Regions from separate parts of the Rhizobium favelukesii genome, predicted to be linked through region 2. Evidence: riboswitches for the same ligand, from Rfam matches in the RefSeq annotation. Region 2 holds a riboswitch; the other holds the start of a gene.
The links. Region 2 has a riboswitch for thiamine pyrophosphate ahead of thiC (phosphomethylpyrimidine synthase ThiC). Riboswitches for the same ligand answer to the same signal wherever they lie in the genome.

Region 1: another riboswitch for thiamine pyrophosphate. It lies ahead of thiM (hydroxyethylthiazole kinase); the one in region 2 lies ahead of thiC (phosphomethylpyrimidine synthase ThiC).

What each region holds. Positions count from the first base shown of each region.
Region 1 is NZ_HG916855.1:1,771,456-1,779,519, reverse strand. It holds gene LPU83_RS71995 (ROK family transcriptional regulator) at 1-676, opposite strand, end outside; gene LPU83_RS71990 (ABC transporter substrate-binding protein) at 885-2,195, shown strand; gene LPU83_RS71985 (carbohydrate ABC transporter permease) at 2,265-3,203, shown strand; gene LPU83_RS71980 (carbohydrate ABC transporter permease) at 3,196-4,044, shown strand; gene thiD (bifunctional hydroxymethylpyrimidine kinase/phosphomethylpyrimidine kinase) at 4,116-4,928, opposite strand; gene thiE (thiamine phosphate synthase) at 4,925-5,560, opposite strand; gene thiM (hydroxyethylthiazole kinase) at 5,557-6,360, opposite strand; TPP riboswitch at 6,410-6,506, opposite strand; gene LPU83_RS71960 (MFS transporter) at 6,599-7,999, opposite strand.
Region 2 is NZ_HG916852.1:4,001,492-4,009,555, forward strand. It holds gene LPU83_RS58305 (four-carbon acid sugar kinase family protein) at 1-625, shown strand, start outside; gene LPU83_RS58310 (FadR/GntR family transcriptional regulator) at 651-1,415, shown strand; TPP riboswitch at 1,463-1,574, shown strand; gene thiC (phosphomethylpyrimidine synthase ThiC) at 1,667-3,493, shown strand; gene thiO (glycine oxidase ThiO) at 3,495-4,469, shown strand; gene thiS (sulfur carrier protein ThiS) at 4,466-4,663, shown strand; gene LPU83_RS58330 (thiazole synthase) at 4,667-5,440, shown strand; gene LPU83_RS58335 (thiamine phosphate synthase) at 5,437-6,066, shown strand; gene LPU83_RS58340 (glucoamylase family protein) at 6,180-7,505, shown strand; gene LPU83_RS58345 (ABC transporter ATP-binding protein) at 7,506-8,064, opposite strand, start outside.

The DNA of each region.
Region 1 (8,064 bases), on a different contig from region 2:
GCCCAAGCGTCTGCTCAAGCGAAATCAATACCATGTCCTCCAGATCGCGGGCCTTGCCAAACCAGTGGTGGGCAAGCGTGATCGCATGCGCGTCGCTTTCCACGATCGTCGGGGTATTCAGCCGAGCCGTCATTTCGCTGGCGAAATCGACATTCGTGTCGCGAAAGATCGGGCTGCTGCGGATATGGCCGGTGCGGTGTTCGATCACGCCGGGAAGGCCAAGGCACACGGTGTCGACGTCCTCGAGCGAAAGGCCGGCATCGACGACGCAGCGCCGTACCCCGTCCTCGACGAGGTCGGCGATGACGCCGATGGGCTGGCGATCGATGCGAATCGGCAGCGTCAGTTTCGACAGCACGTCGCCGCGAAAGTCGGTCACCACGAAAACGAGGCGGTTGGCCGCGATTTTGGCACCGACAACGCGCGCCGCGTCCGGGTTGAGCTCGAGCATGACACGCGGGCGCCCACGGGCCGCCTCATTGCGAATGTCGCCCTCATGACGCGGCAGGATTAGCCCGTCATCAAGCAGCGAAGCGGTGATGGCGGAGACCGTCGTGGTCGACAGCTGCGTGCGTTCACTGATCTCGACACGCGCTATCGGTCCATGACGGCGGATCGTATCCAGCACGTTCAAGCGGTTGATCGCGCGCATCAATTCCGGATCTGCTGTCTTCATGGGGTCTTGCCGGCTCTTCAATGTTGCGCGGTGCGCTTATATTTTCAACGGTATGCGAATTAAATAGCGCGGCAGCGGCCCCGTCTGTCAAGGCAAATCTACCAATTTCAACGAGGGGAGTTGACATTCGCCAAAACCTCCCGATGATTTAATCCGCATAAGGGAAAAATTGAAGAGGACGATTTTTGCCCTTCTTGGAGGAGACATCATGTTTGATCATATGAGGGCCAAGGCCCTATTTCGCAACCGTTTCATTGCCCGCTCGGCAGCCACGGGGCTGGCACTCCTGATCGCTGCGGGAAGTGCTGCAGCCGACACGACCGTCAAGTGGCTGCATCTTGAAATCGACCCGAACTATCTGGCGGTCTGGAAGAAGATCGCAGCCAAGTACGAGGCCGAGCATCCCGGCGTAAAGATCGAAATGCAGTTCCTGGAAAACGAGGCCTTCAAAGCGAAGCTTCCGACGCTGCTGCAATCGAGTGATGCGCCGGACCTGTTTTTCAGCTGGGGCGGTGGGGTGTTGAAGCAGCAACTTGCCACAGGCACGCTGATGGACCTGACCGAGGCTATGAATGCCAAGGACGGCGCCTGGCTGAAGAGCTACAATCCGGCGTCCGTCAACGGCTTGACCTTCGATGGCAAGATTGGTGCCGTCCCCTACAAGATGGGTACGGTTTCCTTCTTCTACAACAAGCAGATGTTTGCAAAGGCGGGTGTCGACGCGGCATCCATCAAGTCCTGGGACGACTATCTCGGCGCGGTCAAGAAGCTCAAGGATGCCGGCATCGTGCCGATTGCCGGCGGTGGCGGCGAAAAATGGCCGATCCACTTCTACTGGAGCTATCTCGTCATGCGCGACGGCGGTCAGAAGGTTTTCGACGCCGCCAAGAACGGGCAGGGCGAGGGCTTCAACGATCCGGCCATCATCAAGGCCGGCGAACAGCTCGCCGAGCTCGGCAAACTGCAACCCTTCCAGCCCGGATATCTCGGCGCGACCTGGCCGCAGGCGCTTGGCGTTTTCGGTGACGGCAAGGCGGCGATGATCCTCGGCTTCGAGAACACCGCCGCCAACCAGCGGACCAACTCCGGCGACGGCAAGGGCGTCGACCCTGACAATATCGGTCGCTTCGCCTTTCCGGCCGTCTCGGGCGGTGCCGGTGCCGTCACCGACACGCTCGGTGGGCTGAACGGTTGGGCAGTGACGAAGACGGCTCCGCCTGAAACGCTTGATTTCCTCGCCTACCTGACGAACGCCGAAAACGAGCGCGAAATGGCCAAGGCCGGCATGCTCATTCCGGTCGCCGTCGGTGCTGAGGATGGGGTCACCAATCCGCTGATGCATCAGGCTGCTGAACAGCTGGCGCACTCGACATGGCACCAGAACTTCTTTGATCAGGATCTCGGTCCGTCCGTCGGCCGCGTGGTCAACGATGTCTCCGTTGCCATCGTGTCGGGACAGATGAGCCCATCCGATGGGGCTCAGCAGATCCAGGAAGCTTTTGAGCAGGATCAGCTCTGAACAAGACGATTGCGGCGCGACGCATCACTCGCGCCGCGCTTCCGTGTGACGTAAGAGGGACCGGCCTTTATGACCACTATCAGCGTAACGGGCGCCATCCGACCTCGCTCGGCTGTCAGATCGTCGGTGCGCAGCAAAGATCCGAGCCTGGCGCGGCGCCTGCCGGTCCTGCTTCTGTTTCTGCCGCCAGCGCTGCTGCTGTTTACGATTTTCGTGATCCTGCCCATGGGGGAGGCGGCATGGTACAGTCTCTACAAATGGGACGGTTACGGATTGCCGACGCAGTTCGTGGGAATGAGGAATTTCGAGGTACTATTCAAGAACAGCGCCTTCCTGACGGCGTTGAAGAACAATGCCCTGATCATCGTCATTTCAATCCTGATCCAGATTCCGCTCGCCATTTGGCTGGCGATGATGCTGGCGCACCGGATCGCTGGCGTGGTCATCTTCCGCTTAATCTTCTTCCTGCCCTACGTCTTGGCGGAGGTCGCAGCCGGTCTCATCTGGCGCTTCGTCTACGATGGCGACTATGGCCTGTTTGCCTCGGCCGCCCACCTCATCGGCGTCGAGACACCCTATGTGCTGGCAGACAAGGACCTGGCGATCTATGCGGTGCTGGCAGTTGTCGTCTGGAAGTATTTTGGGTTCCACATGATGCTCTTCATTGCGGGGCTGCAGTCGCTCGACAAAAGCGTGCTGGAAGCCGCAGAAATCGACGGCGCCAGCGGCTGGCAGCGGTTCCGTTACATCACGCTGCCGCTTCTCGGCTCGACCGTTCGCCTGTCCGTCTTCTTTGCTGTCGTCGGCTCGCTGCAGCTCTTCGACCTCATCATGCCGCTGACGGGCGGCGGGCCGTTCAACGCGACGCAGACCATGGTCACCTTCCTTTTCAACTTTGGCGTCACGCGCATGCAGGTCGGCCTCGGCAGTGCCGTGGGCGTCGTCCTGTTCGTCATCTGCGTGACGCTTGCCTTCGGCTACAAACGGATATTCATGCGCAATGACTGACATGGCCTCATCCGCCCGGATCGCGACCGGCACGAAGATCTATCTATATGTCTCGCTGACGATCATCGCAGCGATCGTACTGGTGCCGCTGCTGACGACGGCGCTTGGCGGCTTCAAGGATCTCGGCGACCTACGCACCAACCCCTTCGGGCTACCGGTCGCATGGCATCCGGAAAACTATACCGACATTCTCTTTGGGGACCGCTACTGGCGGCAAATGATGAATTCGCTGATCATCGCCACGCTAACGGTCTGTTTGACGGTTTCGGTCTCGGCCATGGCCGCCTTTACCTTCGCGCATGTGAAGTTCTTCGGCGCGGGTTTCCTGCTCAATTACTTCCTGATCGGCCTGATGTTTCCGGCTGCGACCGCCATCCTGCCCCTGTTCATCCGGATCCGTGACCTCGGCCTGTTGAATTCCTACTGGGGCGTTGTCCTGCCGCAAGTCTCCTTCGGCCTGGGCATGAGCATACTTCTGTTCCGGAACTATTTTCGCAACCTTCCGGAAGAATTGTTCCAGGCAGCAATCGTCGACGGCTGTGGCTACATCCGCTTCTTCTGGCATATCTCGCTGCCGCTCTCGCGGCCGATCATCGCAACTGTCAGCATCATCTCCTTCGTCGGCAGCTGGAACAGCTACATCCTGCCGCTGATCATGCTGAATTCTGAGACGATGTACCCATGGCCGCTTGGCATCATGGTCTATCGCGGTGAGTTCGGCACCGCCTGGCAGCTGGTGCTCGCCTTCATCACGCTGACAATCATGCCGACGATCATCGTCTTCTTCCTGGCACAAAAGCACATCATCGCAGGCCTGACTGCTGGTGCTGTCAAATCCTGATCGGGCGTGGAACGATGGCGCGTCGTCCCGGCGCCCCTTTGGCTACTGGGTCGGCAGGCTGATCGTTCGTGCTATGCCGACGCCGCCGACCACAGTGCGTGAAAGTGGTGCACGGGTCCGTGGCCAGACCCGACGCTCAGCCCGTCGGCATGGCCGACGGCGCCAGCAAGGTAGGCCTTGGCACGCGTGACCGCCTCGTGAACTGATGCTCCTTTCGCCAGTTCCGCGGCCAGCGCGCTGGAAAGGGTGCAGCCGGTGCCATGCGTGTTTGCGGTCGGAATGCGTTTTGCCTCAAACCATGTCGGCCCGGAGGCTGTCGAGAGCACATCCGGGCTTTCGTCGCCGGCCAGATGTCCGCCCTTGACGAGGACAGCCTCCGGGCCGAGTTGGCGAAGACTGTCTGCCTGCTCGGCCATGTCGCTGCGTGTGGCGGCGGCATAGACATGAAGCAGTGCAGCCGCTTCCGGCAGGTTTGGCGTCAGCAAGGTTGCAAGCGGCGACAGACGCTTGATCAGAACGTCGACAGCGGAGGGGTCGAGGAGGGCAGCTCCGCCCTTGGCGACCATGACGGGGTCGAGAACGATCGGGATACCCTGGTGGGGCACAAGCGCATCGGCGACGGCGTCGGCGATCTCGGCCGTCGCAATCATGCCGATTTTGATGGCGTCGACCCGCACGTCGGCAAGAACCGCCGCAATCTGATCCGCAACGAAGGCAGCAGGGACCAGATGGACGCCGCAAACGCCTTGCGTGTTCTGGGCGGTCAGCGCCGTCATCACTGCCATGCCATAGACGCCGCGCGCGGAAAATGCCTTGAGATCGGCCTGGATACCGGCCCCGCCGGAGGGATCGGAGCCTGCAATGGACAGCACATTTCGGATCATGTTCTTGCCTTTATCATGTTCTCGGCGATCTCTCGTGCCGCAAGCTGTGGATCGGGCGTCCCGCAAATCGCCGAGACAACCGCAAGCCCATCGGCCCCGGCGGCAAGCACGTCACCGACGTGGGCGGATTTCAGGCCACCTATGGCGACGACCGGTACGGGACAAACCTTGACGAGGCGGGAAAGCCCTTCAAAGCCCAGCGCGGGTTTGTGGTCAGGCTTCGTCGCTGTCGCAAAAACCGGCCCCAATCCAGCATAGTCGACAGCCGCGGGATCGATTGCTGCCGCCAGCGCCGCCGTTTCGGCCGAGAGGCCGAGGATCATGTCCGGGCCAATCAATTGCCGCGCCGTGATCGCATCGATGTCGTCCTGGCCAATATGCAGCCCATCGGCGCCAATCGCGATAGCCGCCTCCACGTCGTCATTGACGATGAGCACAGCGCCGGTGCCAGACAATGCCACCTTCAGTGCCCGCCCAGTCTCGATCATCCGTGCGGTATCCGCATGCTTGTCGCGCAGCTGCACCACGGTTGCTCCCCCGGCGACCGCCGCGCGCGCGGTCTCCACCATGCCGAGGGTGGCGCAAAGGCCCGGATCGAGGACGAGGTAAAGAGAAAGATCGAGGTTTCTCATGCGGCGCGCACCCTGGCATCGCGATCGAGCGTAGCAGCGTCAAGCGCAGCAAGTGCATCGAGGAAACACCAGGAAAACGAACCTGGGCCATCCGCCTTGCTGGCTGCCATTTCGCCGGCAACAGAGAAGGTAGCAAGGGCTGCAACCGTTGCCTCGAATGGTGCGCCGGGCCGAATAGCCGAAAATGCGCCAATAAGGCAGGTCAGCGAGCAGCCAAGCGCCGTGACCTGAGGCATCAACGCCGAGCCACCCTCGATACGCGCCGCCCGGTCGCCATCGGTGACGAAATCGACAGCGCCGGTTACTGCAATTGTCGCTCCGTGTTCCCTGGCTAGTAGCCGGGCAGCGTCCTCAGCCTGCTCGACGTGATCGCGGCTATCCACGCCCTGACCACGGCTCGCCCCGCCGGCAAGCGCGATGATTTCGGAGGCGTTACCGCGAATGACGGTGGGGCCGAGTTCCAGCAGCCGGTCCACCGCCGCACGACGAAAACCGGTGGCGTAGTGGGCGACCGGATCGAGAACAAAGGGTTTGCCGGCCCGGCCGGCTGCGATGGCGGCGGCCTGCATGCCGCGCAGCCATGCTGACGAGAGTGTGCCGATGTTGATCGTCAAGGCGCCGGCGATCGCGGCAAATTCGCCAGCCTCTTCTTCCGCATGCACCATGGCCGGCGAAGCGCCAGCTGCCAGAAGCACATTGGCTGCGATGTTCATGGCAACGAAATTCGTGATGCAGTGGACGAGCGGTGGCTGGGCGCGCAATTCGCCCAGCAGCGTTCCCGGCGAAGTCTGATCTTGCATGGTGTGCCTTTCGACCGGGGAGAAAGGCGCAGGGACAGACGCGGGAAGCCGACAGTCCCGAGCGACTCCCTCCGCCGGCATTATCCAGTTCAGGTTCAAAGGGTGCTTCTCAGCCCTCCAAACGGAGGGCGCCCCTGTCTCTCATCGCCTTCTTGTCGCAGAGAAGCCGGCGACTGTCATCCATAAAATGGACATGGCCGGATGTGGCCGGCGATGTCGGCGCGAAAGCAGGTCCCGGCTATTCCGCCGCCTGATAGATGTTCCGGTCAACGACAGAGGCTCTCGGACCGAGTGCGGCCGCAAGCGTGACGAGGACCGCAAGGACCGCGACAAACGTGATGCCGGCGAAATACGGATCCCAGCCGAAGCCGGAAGCCGCACCGAATATGGCTGAGGCTGCCGCAAGCACAATGCCGCCACCGATCTGGAAGGAGGCAAACAATAGCCCCGATGCGAGCCCGGACTGATCCTCGCCAACGTCGGAGAGTGCCGCAACCTGCACGGAGGGGTAGGTCATGGCGTAGCCGACACCGAGCGGGAGCTGTGACAGGGCGACCAGCCAGACAGGGTCGATGTGGCTAACGCTCAGGATCCAGAAGATGTAGCTGAGCGCCTGTAGTGCTACGCCAAGCGTCATCAGCCCGGTCGTGCCACGATTTTGCGCGATCGTCGCAAAACGTGGCGCCAGGAACATGACGCAGACGCCGCCGAAGGCAAAGGAGAACCCGGTCGCGAAGGCCGACCAGCCAACGACTGTCTGATAAAAGAGCGTCGCGATGAACTGGAAGCCGACATAGACGCCCTGGAACAGCGCAGCAATGGCATTGGCGTGGGAGAGCTTTGCCCGCCGGAATATCGCAAGCGGCACCATCGGATCAGCGTGACGGGATTCGACGATGAGAAAGAGGCCGATCAAAACGGCAGCCGCCACGAGCGCGCCCCAGGTCGGCACCGCCTGCCAGCCATCGGCCGCAGCATTGGTGATGCCAAAGACGAAGAGCAAGAGTCCCGGCGTGATTGTCATCGCGCCAGCCCAGTCGAACTTGGCCCGCGGCCCGCTGCGCTGCTGGTCTGCCGGCAGCACGAAAGGAGCAATCGCCAGTGCGATAATTGCGACCGGCGCACCCATGACAAGAGTTGCCCGCCAGCTGAAGACCGTCGCGGCACCACCCAGCACCATGCCAAGGACAAAGCCGGTCGCGCCAGTCGAGGCAAATACCCCAAGCGCTTTGGCCCGCGCCGATCCTTCGCCGAACACCGACAGAAGGAGGGCAAGGGCAGCGGGTGCCGTAAACGCAGCGGCGATGCCCTTTATCAGGCGTGCGGCGATCAGCGTCGGGCCGCTATCGACAAAGCCGCCGGCGATGCTGGCGGCAGCGAAAATGGCGAGCGACCAGAGGAAGACGCGACGGTGGCCGAAAGCGTCCGCGACGCGCCCGCCCAGCAACAGGAAACCGCCATAGCCAAGCACATAGGCGCTGACGGCCCACTGAAGGGACGTAGCCTTCATGCCAAGCTCGGCCTGTATCGCCGGAAGCGCGACGCCAATCGTGGACACATCCATTGCATCAAGAAAGTTGGCAGCGCAGAGCAACAGCAATGCCAGGCCGGCTCCGCCTTGAGATCTCGAAATGGTCATGAGTGATCGTTCCTTTCTGCCGACGCCCCGGGAGGAAGCTTTGAGCGTCAGGGAACGAGAAAATG
Region 2 (8,064 bases):
CGACAGCCAGGTCCTCGTTTGCGACGCCGAGAGTGATAGCGATCTCGACCGGCTGATCGGCAAGCACGACTGGAAGATCACACTTGTCGTTGGCGCGCGCGGCGTCGGAGCTGCGCTTGCTCGCAAGATCGGCAGGGCCAACAAAGCAGGCCGACCCTTTGCGGCATTAAATCGGACAGTTTTCGCCGTCGGCTCCCGCGACCCGATCACGGCCGCACAAATGACCAAGCTGGAGGCTTCCGGTGTCCTGACCTCGGCCATTGATGCTCCCGCGGGAGTGCTACCGGACGAACAATCGTTAGGCCTGCCGGTGCTTCTGCGCTGTACAGGCAAAGTCACGGGCGAGACCGCGGCAGTTGCCGACCGGTTCGCGAAAGGCGTAAAGTCGATCATAGATGCGACGCGCCCGGAGATGCTGATGGTTGGCGGTGGCGATACGGCGCTGGCAGTTTTTCGCGAGCTCGGAATTCGGATCCTGAGGCCGCAGGGCGAAATCGAGGCGGGCATTCCGTGGTTTGACGTCGCAACCGCCGATGGCCTGCGTTTCCGCTGCGCAGTGAAGTCCGGGGGCTTCGGTAATTCTGATAGTTTGATAAGACTGATTGCACAGAATCAGGCGGCATAGGACAATGCCGACGGGGAGAATGAAGGTGGACGAAGCAAACGGTGTATCGGCGAATGCGCAAGCGGCGCCTGCGACAAAGCCGGAGCGCGGTAAGGCCGTCAAGCTGGTCGATCGGGTGTTCGATCAGTTGCAAGAGCGCATTCGCTCGGGAAACTATCCGCCGGATTCACGACTTCCCGGTGAGCACGAGCTTGCATCGATGCTTGGCGTCTCGCGCCCCATCGTGCGCGACGCGTTGGCACGCTTGCGCGATCAGGGCATCGTCTACGCCAGGCAAGGTGCCGGCACCTTCGTCAGCGCTCATGGCTCGCCGACGACGCAGCTTTCCTATTCGCCGGTCAAGACGATCGCCGATATTCAGCGCTGCTACGAGTTTCGCCTGACGATCGAGCCTGCTGCCGCCTATTTTGCTGCCAAGCGCCGCGACGAGGCGGCGATTCAGAAGATTGCAGCTGCTCTCGCCGATCTCCGTGAGGCGACCAGCCACCAGCTTCATCGCACTGACGCCGACTTCACGTTCCATCGCGCGGTCACGGAAGCCGCCAACAACCACTACTACACGGCCTCGATCGATGCCCTGAAAGCGCATATCGCGGTCGGCATGCATCTTCACGGTCTGTCTCTGCTTGGCCCGCGCCAAGGTCTTGAGCAGGTCTACGAAGAACACAACAAGATCTACCTCGCCATCGTCGAAGGTCGCGCGGAAGACGCGCGGGCGCTGATGAAGGCGCATCTCGAGGGCTCGCAGAGCCGTCTCTTCGAAGGCCGCGCGCTGGACCTTTCGATGTAGCCTACGCGGTCGGCTTGACAGCTTTGCTACTCTGGTTCTAACCTTTTCGCATTCACCAGGGGGGTCCCGGCAAGGGGCTGAGATACTGCTATCGCACGCAGTGACCCGTTGAACCTGATCCAGTTCATACTGGCGTAGGGACGGTGCAAGCGCTCGAAGGCATTGGATTCTCGCGAGGAAACCGTGTCGGCGTCTTTTCATCATTCCGGCTGAGGACTGGGTCTCCAAACGCAAACTTGGAGCCTCAAACCATGAATATTGCCGCAAAGAATATCACCCCGACCGTTACGACAGGCCCATTGCCGGCCTCTCGAAAAATCTACATTCCCGGAGAAATCCACCCTGATGTCCGCGTCCCGATGCGCGAGATCAGCGTTCACCCGACATCGGGCGAACCGCCGGTCACGGTCTATGATTCCTCGGGCATCTATACCGTCGAAGGTGCCGACATCCGCATCGAGCAGGGACTTCCAGAACTGCGCCGCGGCTGGGTGGTCGCCCGCGGTGACGTCGAAGCCTATCAGGGCCGCCGGGTCCGCCCCGAAGACAACGGCTTTGCCAGCGGCGAACGGCTGACACCGGAATTTCCCGGCAAGCGCCAGCCGTTCCGCGCAAGGGACGGCAAGGCCGTGACCCAGCTCGCCTATGCGCGCGCCGGCATTATCACGCCGGAGATGGAATTCATCGCGATCCGCGAGAACCTTGGCCGCAAGGCGCAGGCGGAGGCTATCACGCGCGACGGCGAAAGCTTCGGCGCCCGGATTCCGGATCACGTAACCCCGGAATTCGTCCGGCAGGAGATTGCCGCCGGCCGCGCGATCATCCCCGCCAACATCAATCATCCCGAATCCGAACCGATGATCATCGGCCGGAACTTCCTGGTGAAGATCAACGCCAATATCGGCAACTCCGCCGTCACGTCTTCCATGGCCGAAGAGGTCGAGAAGATGGTCTGGGCTGCCCGCTGGGGCGCCGACACAGTCATGGATCTCTCCACCGGCCGTAACATCCACAACATCCGCGAATGGATCATCCGCAACTCGCCACTGCCGATCGGTACCGTTCCACTCTATCAGGCGCTTGAGAAGGTCGAGGGCATTGCCGAGAACCTGACCTGGGAAGTCTATCGCGACACCCTGATCGAGCAGGCCGAGCAGGGGGTCGACTACTTCACCATTCACGCCGGCGTGCGGCTGCACTACATTCCGCTCACCGTCAACCGCGTCACCGGCATCGTCTCGCGCGGTGGCTCGATCATGGCCAAGTGGTGTCTTCATCACCACCGCGAAAGTTTCCTCTACGAGCATTTCGAGGAGATCTGCGACATCTGCCGCGCCTATGACGTCTCCTTCTCGCTCGGCGACGGCCTGCGTCCGGGCTCGATTGCCGACGCCAACGACGCGGCACAGTTCGCAGAGCTGGAAACGCTCGGCGAACTGACGAAGATCGCTTGGGCCAAGGACTGCCAGGTCATGATCGAAGGACCCGGACACGTGCCGATGCACAAGATCAAGGAGAACATGGACAAGCAGCTCGCCGTCTGCGGCGAGGCGCCCTTCTATACGCTGGGACCGCTGACCACCGACATCGCACCCGGCTACGACCACATCACCTCGGGCATCGGTGCTGCGATGATCGGCTGGTTCGGCACGGCGATGCTCTGCTACGTCACCCCGAAGGAGCATCTTGGTCTACCCGACCGCAACGACGTGAAGACCGGCGTCATCACCTACAAGATCGCTGCCCACGCCGCCGATCTCGCCAAGGGGCACCCGGCCGCTCAATTGCGCGACGACGCCCTGTCGCGCGCGCGCTTCGAATTCCGATGGGAGGACCAGTTCAACCTCGCGCTGGACCCCGAAACCGCCCGCAGCTTCCACGACGAGACGCTGCCGAAGGAAGCGCATAAGGTGGCGCACTTCTGCTCCATGTGCGGCCCGAAGTTCTGCTCGATGCGGATCTCGCACGACATCCGTGCCGAGGCGCAGAAGGAAGGGCTCGACGCGATGGCAGCGAAATACCGCGAGGGCGGCGATCTCTACATGCCAATCGAAGCCGTCGAACAATCGGGCGACTGATATGCATGTGCTTGTCAAAGGGGCCGGCGTTGCCGGCCTCGTCGTCGCCCACGAACTCAGCCTTCGCGGTGCCGATGCGACGGTCATTGATCCCGCTAAAGGTTCCAGGCAGGCAGCCTCCTGGCTCGCGGGCGGCATGCTCGCGCCCTGGTGCGAGCGCGAAAGTGCCGAGGAAGCCGTATTGCTGCGAGGCCGCGATGCTCCCGACCGGTGGGACATGATGCTGCCGGGGGAGGTACACCGAAACGGAACGCTGGTGGTTGCTCCCGCCCGCGACCAGAGCGAGCTCAATCGCTTCGCCGGTCGCACAAGCGGCCATAGATGGTTGGATGAAGAAAATATCGCCTCATTGGAGCCAGCTCTGGCAGGGCGCTTCAGGCGCGGCCTTTTCTTCCCACTGGAAGGACACCTCAATCCAAGGCGAGTCTTGGGTCTGCTGCGAGAAAAACTTGTCGATCGGCGTATAGCATTCATCGAGCGAGTGGCCGAAGAGACCGACTACGACGACATCGTGGATTGCACTGGCGCCGCGCGGATCGGGCAGACGAGCGGACTTCGCGGCGTTCGCGGCGAAATGCTTTATCTGGAAACCGGCGAGGTTACCCTCACCAGACCCGTTCGCCTGCTGCATCCCCGCTTCCCTGTCTATATCGTTCCGCGCGGAGATGGCCTTTTCATGGTGGGTGCCACCATGATCGAGACGGAGTTCGACGGTCCGATCTCGGCGCGTTCGATGATGGAGTTGTTGAACGCCGCCTATGCAGTGCATCCTGCCTTCGCGGATGCTGCCGTGGTCGAAACCGGCGTGGGAATCCGGCCGGCATTCGCCGACAATTTTCCCCGCGCGACCCGCGAGCGCGGTGCAGTCGTGCTCAACGGCCTCTATCGCCACGGCTTCCTGCTTGCACCGGCAATGGCGCAGGAAGCCGTTGACCTTGTCTTCTCCAGAACTGAACCAGGAGGAAATAGCCGATGAAACTGATCGTCAACGGCGAGCATCACGACCTCATTGCAGCAACGTTGTCGCAACTGCTGACGCTGATGGAATACGAGGGCGAATGGTTGGCGACCGCCGTCAACGGCGAAATCGTCCACCGCGAGGACCGTGTCGACCACGCGCTCAACGACAATGACAGGATCGAAATCTTGTCACCGATGCAGGGCGGCTGAATGATGCAGAAGCTCTATAACACTGAGGTGTCGTCCCGCTTGCTTCTTGGCAGCGCGCGATACCCTTCGCCCGCGATCCTAGCGGAGGCCGTCAAACGATCAGAAACGGAGATTGTCACTGTCTCGTTGCGCCGAGAGACCGCTGGCGGGCATAGCGGCGGCGCCTTCTTCGAACTGATCCGGGCGCTCGGCGTCCGCGTGCTACCGAACACAGCCGGGTGCCATGGGGTCTCCGAGGCCGTGTTGACAGCCCAGATGGCGCGAGAGCTGTTTGGCACCAGCTGGATCAAACTGGAGGTGATCGGCAATCACGATACGCTTCAGCCTGATGTCTTCGGACTGGTCGAGGCAGCGCGTATCCTCTCCAGCGAAGGCTTTCAGGTTTTTCCCTACACAACCGATGACCTTGTGGTCGCCGAGAGGCTGCTCGAAGCGGGATGCCGGGTGTTGATGCCCTGGTGTGCCCCGATCGGCAGCGCCGCGGGACCGCTCAACCTTTCGGCGCTGCGTTCGATGCGCGCGCATTTTCCCGACATCCCATTAATCGTCGACGCCGGCATCGGCCGGCCTTCGCACGCGGCAACCGTCATGGAACTCGGCTTCGATGCGGTCCTCTTGAACACCGCCGTTGCCAGCGCCGGCGACCCGGTTGCCATGGCCGGCGCATTCGCCAAGGCGATCGAGGCGGGCCGGCAAGCGTTCAGCGCCGGCTTGCTGGAGCCGCGCGATGTCGCAGTCCCGTCGACACCTGTCATTGGAAAGGCCGTCTTCGCATGAAACTCGATCCCTTCTATCTCATCGTCGACAGCGCCGATTGGATCGCGCGGCTCGTGCCCCTCGGCGTCAGGCTCGTGCAGTTGCGGATCAAGAACAAAGCGCCCGCGCAGTTGCGGGCTGAAATCCGCACCGCGAAAGCGATTTGCGCATTGAACGACTGCCAGCTGATCGTAAACGACTACTGGCAGCTCGCCATCGAAGAAGCGTGCGCTTTCGTTCACCTCGGCCAGGAGGACCTGGAAATGGCCGACCTCGGCGCGATTCGTGCCGCCGGCCTGAAGCTCGGGCTGTCGACCCACGACGATGCCGAACTCGAAACAGCAAAGGCAGCAAAGCCAGACTATATCGCGCTCGGCCCGATCTATCCGACCATTCTCAAGCAGATGAAATGGTCGCCGCAAGGACCGGAACGCCTGCGCACATGGAAGGCGCACGTCGGCGATCTGCCGCTCGTCGCCATTGGTGGGCTGAACGTCGATCGAATCGAGGGCGTTCTGTCTCAAGGCGCCGACAGTGCTGCTGTCGTGACCGACATCACCTTGAACCCCGATCCCGAGGCGCGAACACGCCAGTGGCTCGCTGCCACCGCACCCTGGCGAACGGTGGAAATGCCATTGGGTGAGTAGCAGAGCCGGGCGGCCAAGGGACGTGCTGTCGCATGCCTTCAAAAACGATTGATTTGCGCGTCATGCTCCACCATTTTGAACGGGGGCTAGACAACAAGTTGGGTTTGGCACGTATGTTACAACGGACCGAGGAATCGGATGTCGCGCTGATCGACAGGCTTCAGCGGGGCGCATTCAATTATTTCCCGAAGCATTACAATCCCGAAAACGGACTTGTTGCGGATACTTCAGTCGCGGGCGTCCCCTGCAGTATCGCTGCGGTCGGCTTTGCCTTGTCGTCCTATACCGTCGCGGTCGAGCGCGGCTGGATGGAGCGCGCCGACGCGATAGAGCGCACGCTGAAGACACTTTGCTTCTTTGCCAACGGTCACCAGGGTCGTGAGCGACACGCGATCGGCTATCGCGGCTTCTTCTATCACTTCCTGCACATGGACACCGGCCATCGTGCCTGGAACAGCGAGCTGTCGACCATCGACACCACGCTCCTGGTTACGGGCATGTTGACCGCTGCGGCCTATTTCGATCGCAATACCGAAGCCGAGATCGAAATCCGCAGACTCGCAAGCTTGGTCTATGAGAGGATCGACTGGCACTGGGCTCTCAACAAGGGCGAGACGGTCTGCATGGGCTGGAAGCCAGGCAGTGGCTTCCTGCGTTGGCGCTGGCAAGGCTACGACGAAGCGGTCCTGCTTTATACGCTGGCGCTTGCCTCCCCGACGCATCCAATCCCGGCGGCGAGCTATGATGCCTTCACCGCGAGCTATTCGTGGATGCTGTTCGGCGAACAACCTTATGTCTATGCCGGCCCGCTCTTCATTCACTTCTTCTCACATGCCTGGATTGATTTCCGCGGAATCCAGGACAAGGCGATGGCCGATCGCAACTGGGACTATTTCCGCAACACGCAGGTATCGATCGCCGTGCAGCGGGACTACGCGGAGCGCAATCCCGGGCACTTTGTCGGCTACAACAAGGACATCTGGGGCCTGTCTGCCTCGGATGGCCCGCCGCCGACCCGCAACATGCGTGGCGGTCGCCACCCGCGCGTGCTCGGCTATGCCGCCCGCGGCGCGCCGCTGGGACCCGATGACGGCACGATTGCACCCTGGGCAGCGCTTGCCTCGCTCCCGTATGACCGCCAGGCTTCGCTCGATGGCCTTCGTGCCCTTATGTCCACTTACCCGAACCTGCTCCATGAGGATCGTTTTCCCGATGGGTTCAATCCGACCGTGAAGACCAAGCGACCTGAGGGCTGGGTCGACGACCGCTGCGTCGGTATCGATCAGGGACTTCTTGTGATGACGATCGAAAATGATCGATCCGATTTCATATGGGGTCTCATGCGGTGCTCACCGGTGATCCGGCGCGGTCTCGAGCGCGCTGGTTTTACCGGCGGCTGGCTGTCGGAAGACGAAAGCGCCGAACGGAAAATCGCCTGATCAGCGGTTGCCGAAAACATGCGCCTTGCCGGCGATATCGAGACGAACGCGGTCGCCCTGTGACGGAAGTGCGACGCTCGAGGTCTTGATCATGATCGGCGGCAGGGCGACGCCTTCGAGTGACACAGCGACGGTGCAGGTCGCTCCACCGAATTCCACTTCGACGACCCGTCCGCGATAGGTCTGCTCGCTTTGATCAGGAACGACCCTGATCTGTTCAGGCCGCAACATGATCTCAACCTTGCCCTGATGACCGCCATCGACCGCGACACGGCCGAGCGCGCAATCGGCAAAGCCGTTGCGAGCGACTGCCGGGAGCATCACCGCGTCGCCGAGGAACAGGGCTGTCTCTCGATCGAGGGGCTGCAGGTAAACCGATTGCGGCGAGCCGGCCTGGATCAATCGCCCTTCCCGCAGGACGGCAACCTGATCGGCAAAGGAGAGCGCCTCCGCCTGATCGTGCGTGACGAGGATCGCCGTGATGCCTGCGGACTGAAGAACGCGTGCCACGGCCTTCCGCATATTCTCGCGCAGACCTGTATCGAGTGCCGAAAACGGT